Regions from separate parts of the Pseudomonas sp. NPDC087803 genome, predicted to be linked through region 1. Evidence: predicted binding sites of a transcription regulator. Region 1 holds the regulator's gene; the other holds the start of a gene.
What was found. Region 1 encodes sigma-54, which starts transcription at its own class of promoters, with help from an activator protein. Its sites were predicted from a motif close to ANTGGCATNNANNTTGCTNT; they were not measured.
Positions count from the first base shown of each region.

Region 1 (7,674 bases):
GGGCTGGGCATGGCCGTCGCCAATGCCGCCGACTTTGTCCGCGAGCACGCCCATGGCGTCACCCGGGCCCGTGGCGGCGAAGGTGCCGCCCGCGAATTCTGCGAATTGATCCTGCGCGCCCAGGGCCGCCTCGATGCGGCCAATGCCGCGTATTTGTGAGCCAAATAATGTTTAGCAAAAAATTTCGCAACTTCCTGTTGTTCGGCTGTATCGCCGCCATGTTCGCGGCGGTCGGCTACTGGAATATCAGCCCTGAACGTTTCCTCGACAAACCTGTGGTCAAGGTCGAAGACACCGCCATCGACTGGTACGCCACCAATACGCATACCCTGCAATACCTTCCGGACGGCAAGGTGCAGTACGAAATGACCTCGGACAAGGCCGAGCATTTGAAGGCGACGGACGTGACTCTTGTCACCAAGCCCGACCTGAACATGTACCGCGGCACCGAGTTTCCGTGGCACGTGACCAGCGAGCGCGGCGAAGTGAACCCGGACGGCACGCAGGTAGAACTGATCGACTCGGTGCGCATCAAGCGCACCGATGAAAAGAACCGCGACACCCTGATCACCAGCACACGCATGACAGTGTTCCCTCAGCAGCAATATGCGCAGACCGAGCAACCCGTTAGAATCGACGGCGCTGGCGGTGTATCGACTGGCGTGGGAATGAAGGCGTATTTGAAGGAAAGCAGGATACACCTGCAATCGAACGTAAGAGGACAGTATGAGGCTCGTTAAAACCCTCCCTATTTTGCTCAGTCTGGGCGCAGCACTGGGAAGCGTGAGCGCCTGGGCTCTGCCGAACGATCAGCAGCAACCTATCCGCATTCAGGCCGACGACGCCCAACTGGACGACAAGAACGGCATCGCCACCTATAAAGGTGATGTGATCATCACCCAGGGTTCGATGATCGTTAAGGGCAATACGGTGACCATTACCCGTACCCCGACCGGTGATATCGACGTGGTGACCTCGGTGGGCAACCTTGCCTACTTCGAGCAACTGCAAACCCAGGGTGACACCAAGCCTGTACAGGGCTGGGGCGTGACGATCCAGTACCACGCCGCGCAAAACCGCGTCGTGCTGATCGACAAGGCCAAGGTTGTCGACAAGGACAACAACACCACCCAGGGCGAGAAAATCGTCTACGACACGGTGAAAAAACTGGCCAGCGCCGGCCGCGCTACCGGCAGCAAAGTCACCGAGGCGCGTCCGCGCATCGACATGGTGATCCAGCCGAAGAAGAAAACCGACGAGAAAACCCAGTAATGGCAACTCTGAAAGCTCAGCACCTGGCCAAGGCCTATAAAAGCCGCCAGGTTGTGCGCGACGTCAGCCTGTCGATCGACAGCGGCCAGATCGTTGGCCTGCTCGGCCCGAACGGTGCCGGCAAGACCACCTGCTTCTACATGATCGTCGGCCTGGTACAGGCCGATCAGGGCCGCGTGCTGATCGATGATCTGGACGTCAGCCACCAGCCGATGCACGGTCGCGCCAAGGCCGGTATCGGCTATCTGCCGCAAGAAGCGTCGATCTTCCGCAAACTGTCGGTGGCCGACAACATCATGGCCATCCTCGAAACCCGCGCGGAACTCGACAAGGCCGGTCGTCGCAAGGAACTGGAAAGCCTGCTGCAGGAATTCCACATCAGCCACATCCGCGACAACCTCGGCATGAGCCTGTCCGGTGGTGAACGCCGCCGGGTGGAAATCGCCCGCGCGCTGGCGACCGCACCGAAATTCATCCTGCTCGACGAACCGTTCGCCGGTGTCGACCCGATCTCGGTCGGTGACATCAAGCAGATCATCCACCACCTCAAGGCCAAGGGGATCGGTGTGCTGATCACCGACCACAACGTGCGTGAGACCCTGGATATCTGCGAGACCGCCTACATCGTCAACGACGGTCAACTGATCGCCGAAGGTGACGCCGAGACCATCCTCGCCAACGATCTGGTGAAGGAAGTGTACCTGGGCCACGAATTCCGCCTCTAAGCGAATAGTGCCCGGTGAGCCGCCCGGGCGCTGTATCGATTCAAGCAGGATTCAATACGCTTTAATTGTTACAGCGCTCCAGGCAAACACGTCGCTTCAAAGGTGTTCACCGCTCGCCTGAGCAACGCGTCAATAAAGTTTTCTATCTTTTTATTGTTACAGCGCTCTAGGCAAACACTTCAGTTTCAGGCATATAATTTGCTTAAGTTTGGCGCTCCGGCGCCCTGTAGTGGATGGCGCATGCGCGCCGGCGAATAAGGTGTTAAGCCCCTGCCATGAAACCATCGCTAGTCTTGAGAATGGGCCAGCAGCTGACGATGACACCGCAGCTGCAACAGGCCATCCGTCTGCTCCAATTGTCGACCCTGGACCTGCAACAGGAAATCCAGGAGGCCCTGGAATCCAATCCGATGCTCGAACGCCAGGAAGAAGGCGACGACTTCGACAACTCCGATCCTTTGGCCGACAACGTCGAACAAAAACCCAACACCGATATTCAGGAACCCTCCTATCAGGAAACCGCCCCGACGGTGGACAACCTGGAGGAAGGCGAATGGAACGAGCGCATTCCCAACGAGCTGCCGGTCGATACCGCCTGGGAAGACGTCTACCAGACCAGCGCCAGCAGCCTGCCCAGCAGCGATGATGACGAGTGGGACTTCACCACCCGCACCTCCGCCGGAGAAAGCCTGCAAAGCCATTTGCTGTGGCAATTGAACCTGGCGCCGATGTCCGACACCGACCGCCTGATCGCCGTGACCCTGATCGACTGCATCAACAATCAGGGCTACCTCGACGAAACCCTCGAAGAAATTCTCGACGCCTTTGATCCGGAGCTCGACATCGAGCTGGACGAGATCGAAGCCGTCCTGCACCGCATCCAGCAGTTTGAACCGGCTGGCATCGGCGCCCGCAACCTCGGCGAATGCCTGCTGCTGCAACTGCGCCAGCTCCCGGCCAAGACCCCGTGGCTCAACGAAGCCAAGCGTCTGGTCAGCGATTACATCGACTTGCTCGGCAGCCGCGACTACAGCCAGTTGATGCGGCGCATGAAGCTCAAGGAAGACGAGCTGCGTCAGGTCATCGAGCTGGTGCAGAGCCTCAATCCGCGCCCGGGTTCACAGATCGAATCGACCGAAGCCGAGTACGTGGTGCCTGACGTCATTGTGCGCAAGGACAACGAACGCTGGCTGGTCGAGCTGAATCAGGAGTCGGTGCCACGTCTGCGGGTCAACGCGCAGTACGCCGGTTTCGTCCGTCGCGCCGACACCAGCGCCGATAACACCTTCATGCGCAATCAGTTGCAGGAAGCGCGCTGGTTCATCAAGAGCCTGCAAAGCCGCAACGAAACCCTGATGAAAGTCGCCACCCAGATCGTCGAGCATCAACGCGGCTTCCTGGAATACGGCGACGAAGCCATGAAGCCGTTGGTCCTGCACGACATCGCGGAAGCGGTCGGCATGCACGAATCGACGATTTCCCGGGTTACCACGCAGAAATTCATGCATACCCCGCGGGGCATTTATGAACTGAAATACTTTTTCTCCAGCCACGTCAGCACCTCGGAAGGCGGCGAATGCTCGTCCACGGCGATCCGCGCGATCATCAAGAAACTGGTTGCGGCGGAAAATCAGAAAAAGCCGTTGAGTGACAGCAAGATCGCTGGTTTACTGGAGGCACAAGGCATTCAGGTGGCTCGCCGCACCGTCGCCAAGTACCGTGAATCCCTCGGGATCGCGCCTTCGAGCGAACGCAAGCGGTTGATGTAAGCCACGTTACAGCGTTCCAGTGGCAGGCTCTTCGGCCTGCCGCTTTATGCACTGGCAACGAAGGAGAAGCTGTATGCAAGTCAACATCAGTGGACACCAACTGGAAGTGACCCAACCTCTGCGTTCCTATATCGAGGAAAAACTCCAACGACTGGAGCGCCATTTCGACAAGATCACCAACGTGCAGGTCACGATGTGCGTCGAAAAGCTGAAGCAGAAAATCGAAGCCACCTTGCATATACCCGGCAGCGAAGTGGTCGCCAACGCAGAAGATACCGACATGTACGCTGCGATCGACGCACTGACCGACAAGCTGGATCGCCAACTCAAAAAGCATAAGGAAAAGACCCAGAGCCTCCTCCAGGGCGCGACAGGTCGTTAACACCCCCAACCCATGATCCGACTTGAAAGTATCCTGACCCCCGGCCGTTCCTTGGTGAACGTGCCGGGCGGCAGTAAAAAGAAAGCCCTCGAACAGATTGCCAACCTGATCGCCCGCGAAGTGCCGGATCTGGAGATGCAAGATGTCTTCGAGGCGCTGATCGCCCGTGAGAAACTCGGTTCCACCGGTTTCGGCAACGGCATCGCCATTCCCCACTGTCGCCTCAAAGGTTGCACCGAGCCTGTCAGCGCCTTGCTGCACCTTGATGCCCCCATCGATTTCGATGCCATCGACGGCGCGCCGGTTGACCTGCTGTTTGTCCTGCTGGTCCCGGAAGCTGCCACCGATGCACACCTGGAATTACTGCGCCAGATCGCCAGCATGCTCGATCGCAAGGAAGTGCGCGAAAAACTGCGCAGCGCACCGAGCAATGAAGCCTTGTATCAGGTCGTCCTGAGCGAGCAGAACGGTCACTAATCATGCGCTTGATCATTGTCAGCGGCCGTTCCGGCTCGGGTAAAAGTACTGCCCTGGATGTCCTTGAGGACAACGGTTACTACTGCATCGACAACCTGCCCGCCGGCTTGCTGCCGGAACTGGCTGAGCGCGCTCTGGTTCATACCGAACTGGCCCAGCCGCTGGTCGCCGTATCGATCGACGCGCGTAATTTGCCGAGCCACCTGTCGCGTTTCCCCGAATTGCTGGAAGAAGTCCGCAGCCGGCACATCCAATGTGATGTGTTGTATCTGGATGCCGACGAAGAAACCCTGCTTAAACGCTTCTCGGAAACCCGTCGTCGCCACCCGCTGAGCACCGCCAATCGTTCGTTGGCCGAAGCGATCAACGACGAGACCGCCCTGCTCGGCCCGATTGCCGACCTGGCCGACCTCAAGGTCAACACCACCAATCTGAACCTGTACCAGTTGCGCGACACCATCAAGCTGCGCCTGCTGAATCAGCCGGAGCCGGGTACCGCGTTTCTGGTCGAGTCGTTCGGTTTCAAGCGCGGCATGCCGGTGGATGCGGACCTGGTGTTCGACGTGCGCTGCCTGCCGAACCCGTATTGGAAGCCAGAATTGCGCGCGCAATCCGGTCTCGATGCACCGGTGGCCGAGTACCTGGCGGCGCAGCCGGAGGTCGAGGAAATGTTCCAGGACATCTACGGCTACCTGAATAAATGGCTGCCGCGCTTTGCCGCGAGCAATCGCGCCTATGTCACCATCGCCATTGGCTGCACCGGCGGGCATCACCGCTCCGTTTACCTGACCGAACGCCTGGGTCAGGCCCTGCAGAAAACCCTGAAGAACGTCCAGGTTCGCCACCGCGACCTCACTTAAAGGATTCACACCGCGATGCCTGCTCGTGAAATCGAAATCATCAACAAATTGGGTCTGCATGCCCGGGCATCGGCCAAATTCGTCGGCGTGGCCGGCAAGTTTCCGGAGACCACGATAAGAGTCGGTCGCACGCCCGAGACAGCAGTGGACGGCAAAAGCATCATGGCGATGATGATGCTCGCGGCCGGCAAGGGCACCAAAATACATTTGAGCACCGAAGGCGAACAGGCTGAGGAGGCCATGGATGCTTTGGTGGAGTTGATCAACAACTACTTCGACGAAGGTGGTTGATCGTTAAAGATCAAAAGATCAAAAGATCGCAGCCTGCGGCAGCTCCTACATTGGAATGCATTTTCCTGTAGGAGCTGCCGCAGGCTGCGATCTTTTGATCTGCTTCAACCCAACGCGGTATCCATCACCATCATCAGACAGAACCCGATCAGCAAGCCAAGGCTGGCCATTTTGTCATGACCATTGCGGCGCGACTCGGGGATGACCTCATGAGTCACCACCAGCAACATCGCCCCCGCCGCCAGCGCCAACCCCAGTGGCAGTAGCAGCTCTGCCAGGCTGACCAGCCACGCACAGAGCAGCGCAAACACCGGCTCCACCAGACCTGACGCCGCACCGATCAGGAACGCCCTGACCCGCGACATCCCCGCCCCGGCCAACACCAGCGCGATGACCAATCCCTCCGGTACATCCTGCAAGGCGATGCCCATCGCCAGACTGTCGGCATCCGGCATGCCGCCACCCGCAGACACCCCCACCGCCATGCCTTCCGGAATGTTGTGGGCAATGATGGCGAAGACGAACAGCCAGATCCGCGGCGCAATCATCGGGTGCTCAGGGGTGCCGACGAGCGTTTGCGGTGAGGCACCGGACAGTTTCAGATCCACCAGATACAAACCGAACGCGCCGAGCATGATGCCGAAGCAGATCAGCCCACTGGCGGCCCACGGTGTCAGGCCCAGACTTTCGGCGGCGCCAATGCCCGGCATGATCAGCGAAAACGCGGTCGCCGCCAGCATCACGCCGGCGCCGAAACCCAGTAGCGTATCGCTGAGCATCTGCGGCATGCGCCGGATCACCAACACCGGTACCGCGCCGAGCGCCGTGCCGAGCGCGCAGATCGCACCACCCTGCAGAGCCCGTGACAGCTTCGGCTGCAAATCCAGCCATTCCAGGCCGTGCGCCGCCAACAGCGTCATGCCCGCCAGCAGCAACAGCGACCCGACCGCGTAGCGAAACATGCGCCCACCGCCAATCGCCAGTGTTTCAGTGCCCATAGTCAGCCTTGGATTGTTCTTATAGATGACTTAAACCAGTGCAGCCTGGTAGCGCGCCGCAACTTCAGGCCAATTGATTACGTTGTAGAACGCGTTGATGTATTCCGGACGACGGTTCTGATAGCGCAGGTAGTAGGCGTGCTCCCAGACGTCCAGACCGAGAATCGGCGTATTGCCATTCATCAGCGGACTGTCCTGATTGCCGCTGCTTTCCACGATCAGCTTCTGCTCGGGGGTGACACTGAGCCAAGCCCAGCCGCTGCCGAATCGGGTCAGCGCGGCCTTGGTGAACGCTTCCTTGAAACTGTCGAGACCGCCCAATTGATCATCAATGGCCTTGGCCAGCGCGCCGTCCGGCTTGCCACCGCCGTTGGGCACCATGACTTCCCAGAACAGCGAATGGTTGGCGTGGCCGCCGCCTTGGTTGATCACCGCCGCGCGGAGTTTTTCCGGCAACTGCTGAACGCTGGCGACCAGTTTTTCCACCGGCCATTCGGCGTACTCGGTGCCTTCGACGGCTGCGTTGAGGTTATTGATGTAGGTCTGGTGGTGCTTGGTGTAATGGATCTCCATGGTCTGCGCATCAATATGCGGTTCCAGGGCGTCGTAGGCGTAGGGCAAGGCAGGCAAGGTAAAAGCCATTTCAGTGGACTCCATGGTGATGTGAGGCAGACGCGCGGCGCGCATTGCCGGTATCCGGGTGTAGCAGGCGCTGGGTGCGCGGGTACTCGCCGTGTTCGCTGATGAAATTCAGCAGCTCGACGTAGGTCTTGCTGCTCTGGCGCAACGCCGCTTCCCGCAGGGCCGGGCGCAGGCGCTCGTCCTGCATGGTCTGCAACAGCCGCTGGTGGATCGCGCAAAGGTACTCGGCGCTTTCCTCCGGCTGGTTTAGGCGCAGGT
Region 1 is NZ_JBIUVO010000053.1:12,798-20,471, forward strand. Features, by position in the region: gene ACIOUG_RS20995 (HAD family hydrolase) at 1-159, shown strand, start outside; gene lptC (LPS export ABC transporter periplasmic protein LptC) at 168-740, shown strand; gene lptA (lipopolysaccharide transport periplasmic protein LptA) at 727-1,272, shown strand; gene lptB (LPS export ABC transporter ATP-binding protein) at 1,272-1,997, shown strand; gene ACIOUG_RS21015 (RNA polymerase factor sigma-54) at 2,273-3,766, shown strand; gene hpf (ribosome hibernation-promoting factor, HPF/YfiA family) at 3,840-4,148, shown strand; gene ptsN (PTS IIA-like nitrogen regulatory protein PtsN) at 4,161-4,625, shown strand; gene rapZ (RNase adapter RapZ) at 4,628-5,485, shown strand; gene ACIOUG_RS21035 (HPr family phosphocarrier protein) at 5,501-5,776, shown strand; gene ACIOUG_RS21040 (ZIP family metal transporter) at 5,881-6,774, opposite strand; gene ACIOUG_RS21045 (superoxide dismutase) at 6,805-7,416, opposite strand; gene ACIOUG_RS21050 (hypothetical protein) at 7,418-7,674, opposite strand, start outside.

Region 2 (7,674 bases), on a different contig from region 1:
CAACGGCCGCGCCGGCATGGCTGCGATCACCCCCGCCGAGTCACTGGCGACCCTGGATTTCGCCGAATTGCTCGCGTTCGCCCGTCAGCGCATGCCGGCCTATGCGGTGCCATTGTTCCTGCGGGTCAAGGTGAAAATGGAAACCACCGGGACCTTCAAATACCAGAAAACCCGACTGAAAAACGAAGGTTTCGACCCCGGCCAGACGGGCGATGACCCGATCTACGCCTGGCTGCCCGGCACGCAGACTTACGTGCAGGTGACGGATCAGGTGCTGACCGATATTCATCAGGGCAAGTACCGCTATTGATATTGGCTATGGCACGACTTGAGAAAAAGGGGGTGACAGCTACCGTCGCGCTCGGGAAACTGTCGGCTTTGCGATCAACCGAAAGTGGAGTGACCCCATGTCTGACCAAAGCCGCCAGATGACCCCTGAAGAAGCTGCCGAATTCACCGAGCAGGTTTTCAACAAGGCACGCGACGGTGATGCGCTGATGCTCGATCGGCTGATCAGCGCCGGTTTGCCGGTCAACCTGAAAAACAGCAAGGGCGATACGCTGCTGATGCTCGCCAGCTACTACGGTCACATCGACGCGGTGCAGGTACTGCTCAAGCACAAGGCCGACCCGGAAATGCGTAATGGCAATGGCCAGAGCCCGATTGCCGGCGCTGCATTCAAAGGCGATCTGGCCGTGGTCAAGGCGCTGGTGGAAGCGGGCGCCGAGATCGAAGGTTCGTCTTTCGACGGCCGCACTGCGCTGATGATGGCGGCGATGTTCAACCGCGTTGAAATCGTTGATTACCTGATCGGCAAAGGCGCGGATCCGCAAGCCAAGGATGCCAACGGCATCACCGCCCTGGATGCGGCGCGCACCATGGGCGCGGTCGATACCACGGCGCAGCTGGAAAAACTGCTGGGCTGAAACTCGAATCTCCAGTTGATGTGAATCCTGTGGCGAGGGAGCTTGCTCCCGCTCCAGTGCGCAGCGCTGGTAAAAATGGTGAGTTAACTGTTTTGGGGCCGCTTCGCGCCCCAGCGGGAGCAAGCTCCCTCGCCACAGATGTTCTGTGTGCAGCCTGAGGCTGCAATGAGCTATCCTCCGCGCCCTCGAATTCAACCTTCTACAGGACCCGCCCTCATGAAAGCCGCACTCGTCGAACTCATCAGCAAAATCAGCTCCGGCTGCATGGGCGAGGACGAGATCCTGAGCGTGGCCGACGAAGCGGCGCAGGCCTACGCCGATGCCGATGCCTTTCTGGCAGCCAACCCGGACATCAACTACGACGACACCTTCCCGATCCCGCTGGGCGAGTGGGTAGTGGTCGGCAGCCTGCCGGAAACCGTGCTGTTCCAGGCCGACACTTACGTTGACCTGTTCGCGCAGATCGTCGCCTCGTTCGGCCCGGGCGTGGATTTCAACCTCAAGCCCAAGCAACTGGCCAAGACCGAGGCGCTGACCGCGCTCAACCGCATCCAGGTGCAGATGAGCAGCCTGAACAAGGAAAACGGCGGTTACACGCTGATGAACTTCAGCCAGTTGCTCGATGACGAGCTGCAAGTGGTGCTGGTCTACGGCAACGACGTACCGCGAGTGCTGGAGCTGTGCGCCGAAGTCGGTATCGCTGCTGCGCCTTCGCTGGAAGCGCTGAAAGTCGCCGTTCACGTCTGAGCGCAATAAAAGGGAACCCTGCGCGCGACCGTCTATCCTAAAAGTGCATGCCACTATTCTGGAGCGACACCATGGGTTCTACGTTCAACGGTCTGATTGGCCTGATCATCCTTGCCCTCGATATCTGGGCGATCATCAACGTGCTGAAAAGCGGCGCCGAGACCGGGATGAAAATCCTCTGGGTCCTGCTGATCATCCTCCTGCCGGTGCTGGGCCTGATCATCTGGGCGATCGCCGGGCCACGGGGCAACGTGCGGGTCTGACGCTTTCCCGAAAACACGCTGATCCCCCTGTGGGAGCGGGCTTGCTCGCGAAGGCGATTGTTCAATCGAAACACAGGTTGAATGACACTCCGCTTTCGCGAGCAAGCCCGCTCCCACATTGGTCTTGCGTTAGCTCCAGAGTGTGCCCTGTCGGAGGAAGGTTCGACCTGTCATCTTCAGCAACGTAGAATGCGCGCCTTTCCCGGGCAATCGTCCCCCACGATTGACGCCCGCGCATTCATCGGAGCACTTGACCATGACCGTCACCAAGACCAGCGAGTACCTGGAAACCCTCTACGAAGGCTACGGCCAGCGTTTTCGCATGGAAAAACTGCTGCACGAAGTGCGCACCGAGCACCAGCACCTGGTGATTTTCCAGAACCCGCGCATGGGCCGGGTGATGGCGCTGGACGGCGTGATCCAGACCACCGAAGCCGACGAATTCATCTACCACGAAATGCTCACCCACGTGCCGATCCTCGCCCACGGCACCGCCAAGCGCGTGCTGATCATCGGCGGCGGTGACGGCGGCATGCTGCGCGAAGTGACCAAACACGCCGGCGTCGAGCACATCACCATGGTCGAGATCGACGGCACCGTGGTCGACATGTGCAAGGAATTCCTGCCGAACCACTCCAAAGGCGCCTACGACGACCCACGGCTGAACCTGGTGATCGACGACGGCATGCGTTTCGTCGCCACCACCACAGAAAAATTCGACGTGATCATCTCCGACTCCACCGACCCGATCGGCCCGGGCGAAGTGCTGTTCTCGGAGAACTTCTACCAGGCCTGCCACCGTTGCCTGAACGAAGGCGGGATCCTCGTGACCCAGAACGGCACGCCGTTCATGCAGATCGACGAAGTCAAAACCACCGCCGGCCGCCTGCGCAGCCTGTTCCCGGACTGGCACTTCTATCAGGCGGCCGTGCCGACCTACATCGGCGGTTCGATGACCTTCGCCTGGGGTTCGACCAACCCGGCCTACCGCAAGCTGAGCCGTGAAACCCTGCAACAGCGCTTCATCGGCAGCGGCATTGTCACTCGTTACTACAACCCGGAAATCCACATCGGCGCGTTCGCGCTGCCACAGTACGTGCTGCAGGCGATCAACAAGCCAAGCAACGACTGACCACTGCAAAACCCTGTAGGAGCTGCCGCAGGCTGCGATCTTTTGACTTTGATTGTTAAAAAACAAGATCAAAAGATCGCAGCCTGCGGCAGCTCCTACAGTGGATGTATTTTTTTTCATGTTCGTCTGCTGCAATCCTTTTGAACGATCAATCTCGCCAAAAGTCGAGATAGAGGTAAGCCCATTTGCGGGTTTGATCGAGGAGGCACCGATGCAAAAGTGGAAAGTCACTTTCGTGGACGATCATGGTGAAATTGTCGATGAGGTGTTCGAGCGCGCGGAATGCCCCAGCGACGACGAGGCGGCACGCCTGATCAAGGAACGGCTCCTGCCGGTGGCCGCCGAACTGGATATGAATGATCTGGAAGGGCGAACTCCAGACGCAGGTGCAAAAAACCTGAAAGCCCAGAACAGCATCGAAATCCGCAGCATCACGCCAATCTGAAATTCTTCCTGTCACTTGAAACACCAGGCCTTGGCAGCAGCTCTATCTTGGGGCTACTCTGCAAGCGAGATCAGCGAATGAATCGCTAAGGTCTGGTCTTGTCAGCTACATGCTTGTTTCCCGCGTGCAATCACGTTGCCGCAGTACTTTGGCCTGTAAGGCCCGGGGCGGGAATACGGAAAGTCTATCCATCTATCCGAGGGGGACGATTCATGAGCACAGCCTATCAAGAAGACATCAGCAGCAATGTTCTGCGCCGCATGAAAGAAGGCGGTTTCGACTTTTCCCGGTTCCATCCCATCGAGTTCTACGCCATTTTCCCGGACGAGGAGCGGGCGCGCAGGGCGGCAGGCAAATTCCGTGGTGAATCGATCAATGCCCAGGTCAGTGCGCGCGACGATGGCGCCTGGTCGCTGGAACTGAGCAAAGTGATGTACGCGACCTATGACGACATTGGCGATTTCGAGCAGGGCTTCTCTGCCGTGGTCGAGCCGCTGGGCGGCATCATCGAGGGCTGGGGCGTCAAGCAGGAGGTGCGTAACCGCCATCGTCTGAATTGATTCGGGTTACCTTTTTTAAAGTCAAAAGATCGCAGCCTTCGGCAGCTCCTACAGGTGATCGGTGTAGGAACTGCCGGAGGCTGCGATCTTTTTGCTTTTGCTTTCAAAACATTTCAGAAAGGCAAAAAAAAGCCACCGGAGAGGGTGGCTAAAAGGGAAGAGCGATAAGGACATGAAACCGGTCAGGGTCAAGGCTTGCGGGGGCTGCGCTGGCAGCCTGGATCAATTGAGCTGAAGCCTGCGCCGGGGCAGTCGTCAGCCGATGCGCCGATTATCCGCAGCCCGGCGCAGGCAGTGAAATCAACTCTGACTATGCTGGTGATAGGCGACAGCACTGCGTCGCAATGAGGCGGGGGCAATCAGCTTGGGACATTTGTCGCACAGGAATGGTGCGGTGCTTGCGGCGTGATTATCCAAGCGATTGAAATCAAAGCGTTTATGCCGATGGCACGGGCCTTGCGAAGGCCTGTAGGTCCGGGTGACAAGGAGTACGGCATGATCCGCACCTATTTTGATGAAATGTACGATGCCGGCGGCCAGGTCCGCCCGCATTACCGCGAGTTCGCCCGTTGGCTGGCCGACACGCCTGACGAGTTGCTGGCACAACGGCGACGCGAGGCTGATCTGCTGTTCCACCGGGCCGGAATCACCTTCACGCTCTATGGCGACGAGCAGGGCACCGAGCGCCTGATTCCTTTCGACACCATTCCGCGCAGCATTCCCGCCAGCGAGTGGCGGATCGTCGAGCGTGGCTGCATCCAGCGGGTCAAGGCGTTGAACATGTTCCTCGCCGATCTCTATCACGAGCAGCGCATCATCAAGGCCGGAATCATCCCCGCCGAACAGGTGCTGGCCAACGAGCAGTATCAGTTGGCGATGCAGGGCCTGGATCTGCACCGCGATATCTATTCGCACATCTCCGGCGTCGACCTGGTGCGCGATGGCGACGGCACCTATTACGTGCTCGAAGACAACCTGCGCACGCCGAGCGGCGTCAGCTACATGCTCGAAGACCGCAAGATGATGATGCGCTTGTTTCCGGAACTGTTCGCCGCCCAGCGCATTGCGCCCATTGACCACTACCCGAACCTGTTGCTGGACACGCTGAAGAGTTCGAGCCCGATCGACGACCCGAGCGTGGTGGTGTTGACGCCGGGGCGCTTTAACAGTGCGTTCTTCGAACACGCCTTCCTGGCGCGGGAAATGGGCGTTGAACTGGTGGAGGGCGCCGATCTGTTCGTGCGCGACGACAAAGTCTTCATGCGCACCACCGACGGGCCGAAAGCGGTGGACGTGATCTACCGCCGTCTCGATGACGCGTTCCTCGATCCGCTGGCGTTCAATCCCGACTCGATGCTCGGCGTACCGGGGCTGTTGTCGTCGTATCGCTCGGGCAACGTGGTGCTGGCCAATGCCATCGGCACTGGCGTGGCGGACGACAAATCGGTGTACCCGTTTGTTACCGAGATGATCCGTTTCTACCTCGACGAGGAGCCGATCCTGAAAAACGTGCCGACCTGGCAGTGCCGCAACCCCTCGGAACTTTCCCACGTACTGGCCAATCTTCCGGATCTGGTGGTCAAGGAGACCCAGGGCTCCGGCGGTTACGGGATGCTGGTGGGGCCGGCGTCGACCACGGCGCAGATCGATGCGTTCCGTGAGCGGATAAAGGCCAAGCCCCACGCGTACATTGCGCAGCCGACGTTGTCGCTGTCGACCTGTCCGACCTTTGTCGAAAACGGCATTGCGCCGCGCCATATCGACCTGCGTCCGTTTGTACTGTCTGGCCGCGAAACCCGGGTCGTGCCCGGCGGTTTGACCCGTGTCGCCCTGCGTGAAGGCTCTCTGGTGGTGAACTCCTCCCAGGGTGGCGGAACCAAGGACACCTGGGTGGTCGAGGATTGAAGGAAGCCTGCCATGTTAAGTAGAACTGCCTCGGATCTGTACTGGATGTCGCGTTACCTGGAGCGGGCGGAAAACCTCGCGCGGATGCTCGATATCAGCTATTCGCTGTCGCTGATGCCGCAGGACGGTCGCGGCGATGGTTTGCACGAACTGGCCATGCCGCTGTTGATCACCGGCACCCTCGACGATTATCTGGAGCGTCACGGCGAACTGCACGCCGAACGCCTGCTCCATTTTTTCGCCCTCGATGCGGCCAACCCGGCGAGCATCTACAGCTGTCTCGGCGCGGCACGGGCCAGTGCGCATGCGGTGCGTGGGCGGATCACCGCCGACATGTGGGAAAACATCAATGCCACCTGGCTGGAGATTCGCGGCATTGCCGAACAAGGTCTCAGTCGCTATGGCATGAGCCGTTTCTGCGAGTGGATCAAGGAGCGCTCGCACCTGTTCCGTGGCGCCTCCTACGGCACGATCATGCGCAACGATGCGTTCCGCTTCATTCGTCTGGGCACGTTTATCGAGCGTGCGGATAACACGCTGCGCCTGCTCGATGCGCGCTATGAAATGGCCGGCGATCAGGCCGAGGCCGTCAGCGACGGCACCGCTCATGCTTACTATCAATGGAGTGCGCTGCTGCGGGCGCTGTCATCGTTCGAGGCCTACACCGAGATCTACCGCGACGCACCCGGCGCCCGGCATGTCGCCGAGCTGCTGCTGTTACGCGCCGATGTGCCGCGTTCGTTGCGCGCCTGCACCGAAGAAATCGACCAGATTCTCGCCCAATTACCTGGCGCCAATGGCCGTCCGGCACAACGCCTCGCCGCTGAGATGGACGCGCGTCTGCGTTATACCGGCATCAACGAAATCCTCGCTGAAGGCCTGCACGCCTGGCTCACCGAATTCATCCCGCTGGTGCGCCAGTTGGGCAACGCGATTCACAGTTCATACCTGGAGGCTGCATGAGACTTTCCATTAGCCACGAGACCACCTATCACTATGAAGATCAGGTGCGGGCGAGCATCCAGTATCTGCGCCTGACCCCGCACGACAGCGAGCGTCAGCACGTGTTGAGTTGGCAGCTCGACCTGCCGCGTCCGGTGCGCGCCCAGCTCGATCCGTTCGGCAACATTCTGCATGTGCTGACCATGGACGAGCCGCACGAAGCGATCATCATCGGCGCCCGTGGCCAGGTCGATATCGACGAATTGCGCGAGGCCGAGCATGAGAGCCAGTCAGCGCTGCCGTTCCTGCGTTTCACCCGTTTGACCGAGGCGGACGAAGCCTTGCGCGCGTTTGCGGCGAAATCCTGCAAGCAGCGCCGTGATCGCACCGCGTTGATCGACCTGATGCACGGTTTGAACCAGCACATGAGCTACACGCCGGGTTCCACCGAAGTCGACACCAGCGCTGCCGAAGCCTTCGCCGGGCGCGCCGGGGTCTGTCAGGATCACACCCATGCGTTTCTGGCGTGCGCGCGCAGTCTGGGAATTCCGTCGCGTTATGTGTCCGGTTATCTGTACAGCGAAGACGCCGAGCACCTGGCCAGTCACGCTTGGGCCGAAGCGTGGCTGGATGACGCCTGGTACAGCTTTGACGTGACCAACCAATTGGCACGCCCGGAGCGGCACCTGAAACTGGCGGTGGGCCTGGATTATCTGGACGCCTGCCCGGTGCGCGGCATGCGCCGGGGCGGCGG
Region 2 is NZ_JBIUVO010000019.1:11,643-19,316, forward strand. Features, by position in the region: gene ACIOUG_RS12940 (long-chain-acyl-CoA synthetase) at 1-310, shown strand, start outside; gene ACIOUG_RS12945 (ankyrin repeat domain-containing protein) at 408-926, shown strand; gene ACIOUG_RS12950 (hypothetical protein) at 1,143-1,673, shown strand; gene ACIOUG_RS12955 (PLDc N-terminal domain-containing protein) at 1,745-1,936, shown strand; gene speE (polyamine aminopropyltransferase) at 2,193-3,068, shown strand; gene ACIOUG_RS12965 (hypothetical protein) at 3,280-3,513, shown strand; gene ACIOUG_RS12970 (ribonuclease E inhibitor RraB) at 3,726-4,073, shown strand; gene ACIOUG_RS12975 (circularly permuted type 2 ATP-grasp protein) at 4,569-5,978, shown strand; gene ACIOUG_RS12980 (alpha-E domain-containing protein) at 5,991-6,941, shown strand; gene ACIOUG_RS12985 (transglutaminase N-terminal domain-containing protein) at 6,938-7,674, shown strand, end outside.
Region 2: ACIOUG_RS12975 (circularly permuted type 2 ATP-grasp protein) is a predicted target of sigma-54. The motif match lies at 4,517-4,536, and genes of this name have one in related genera.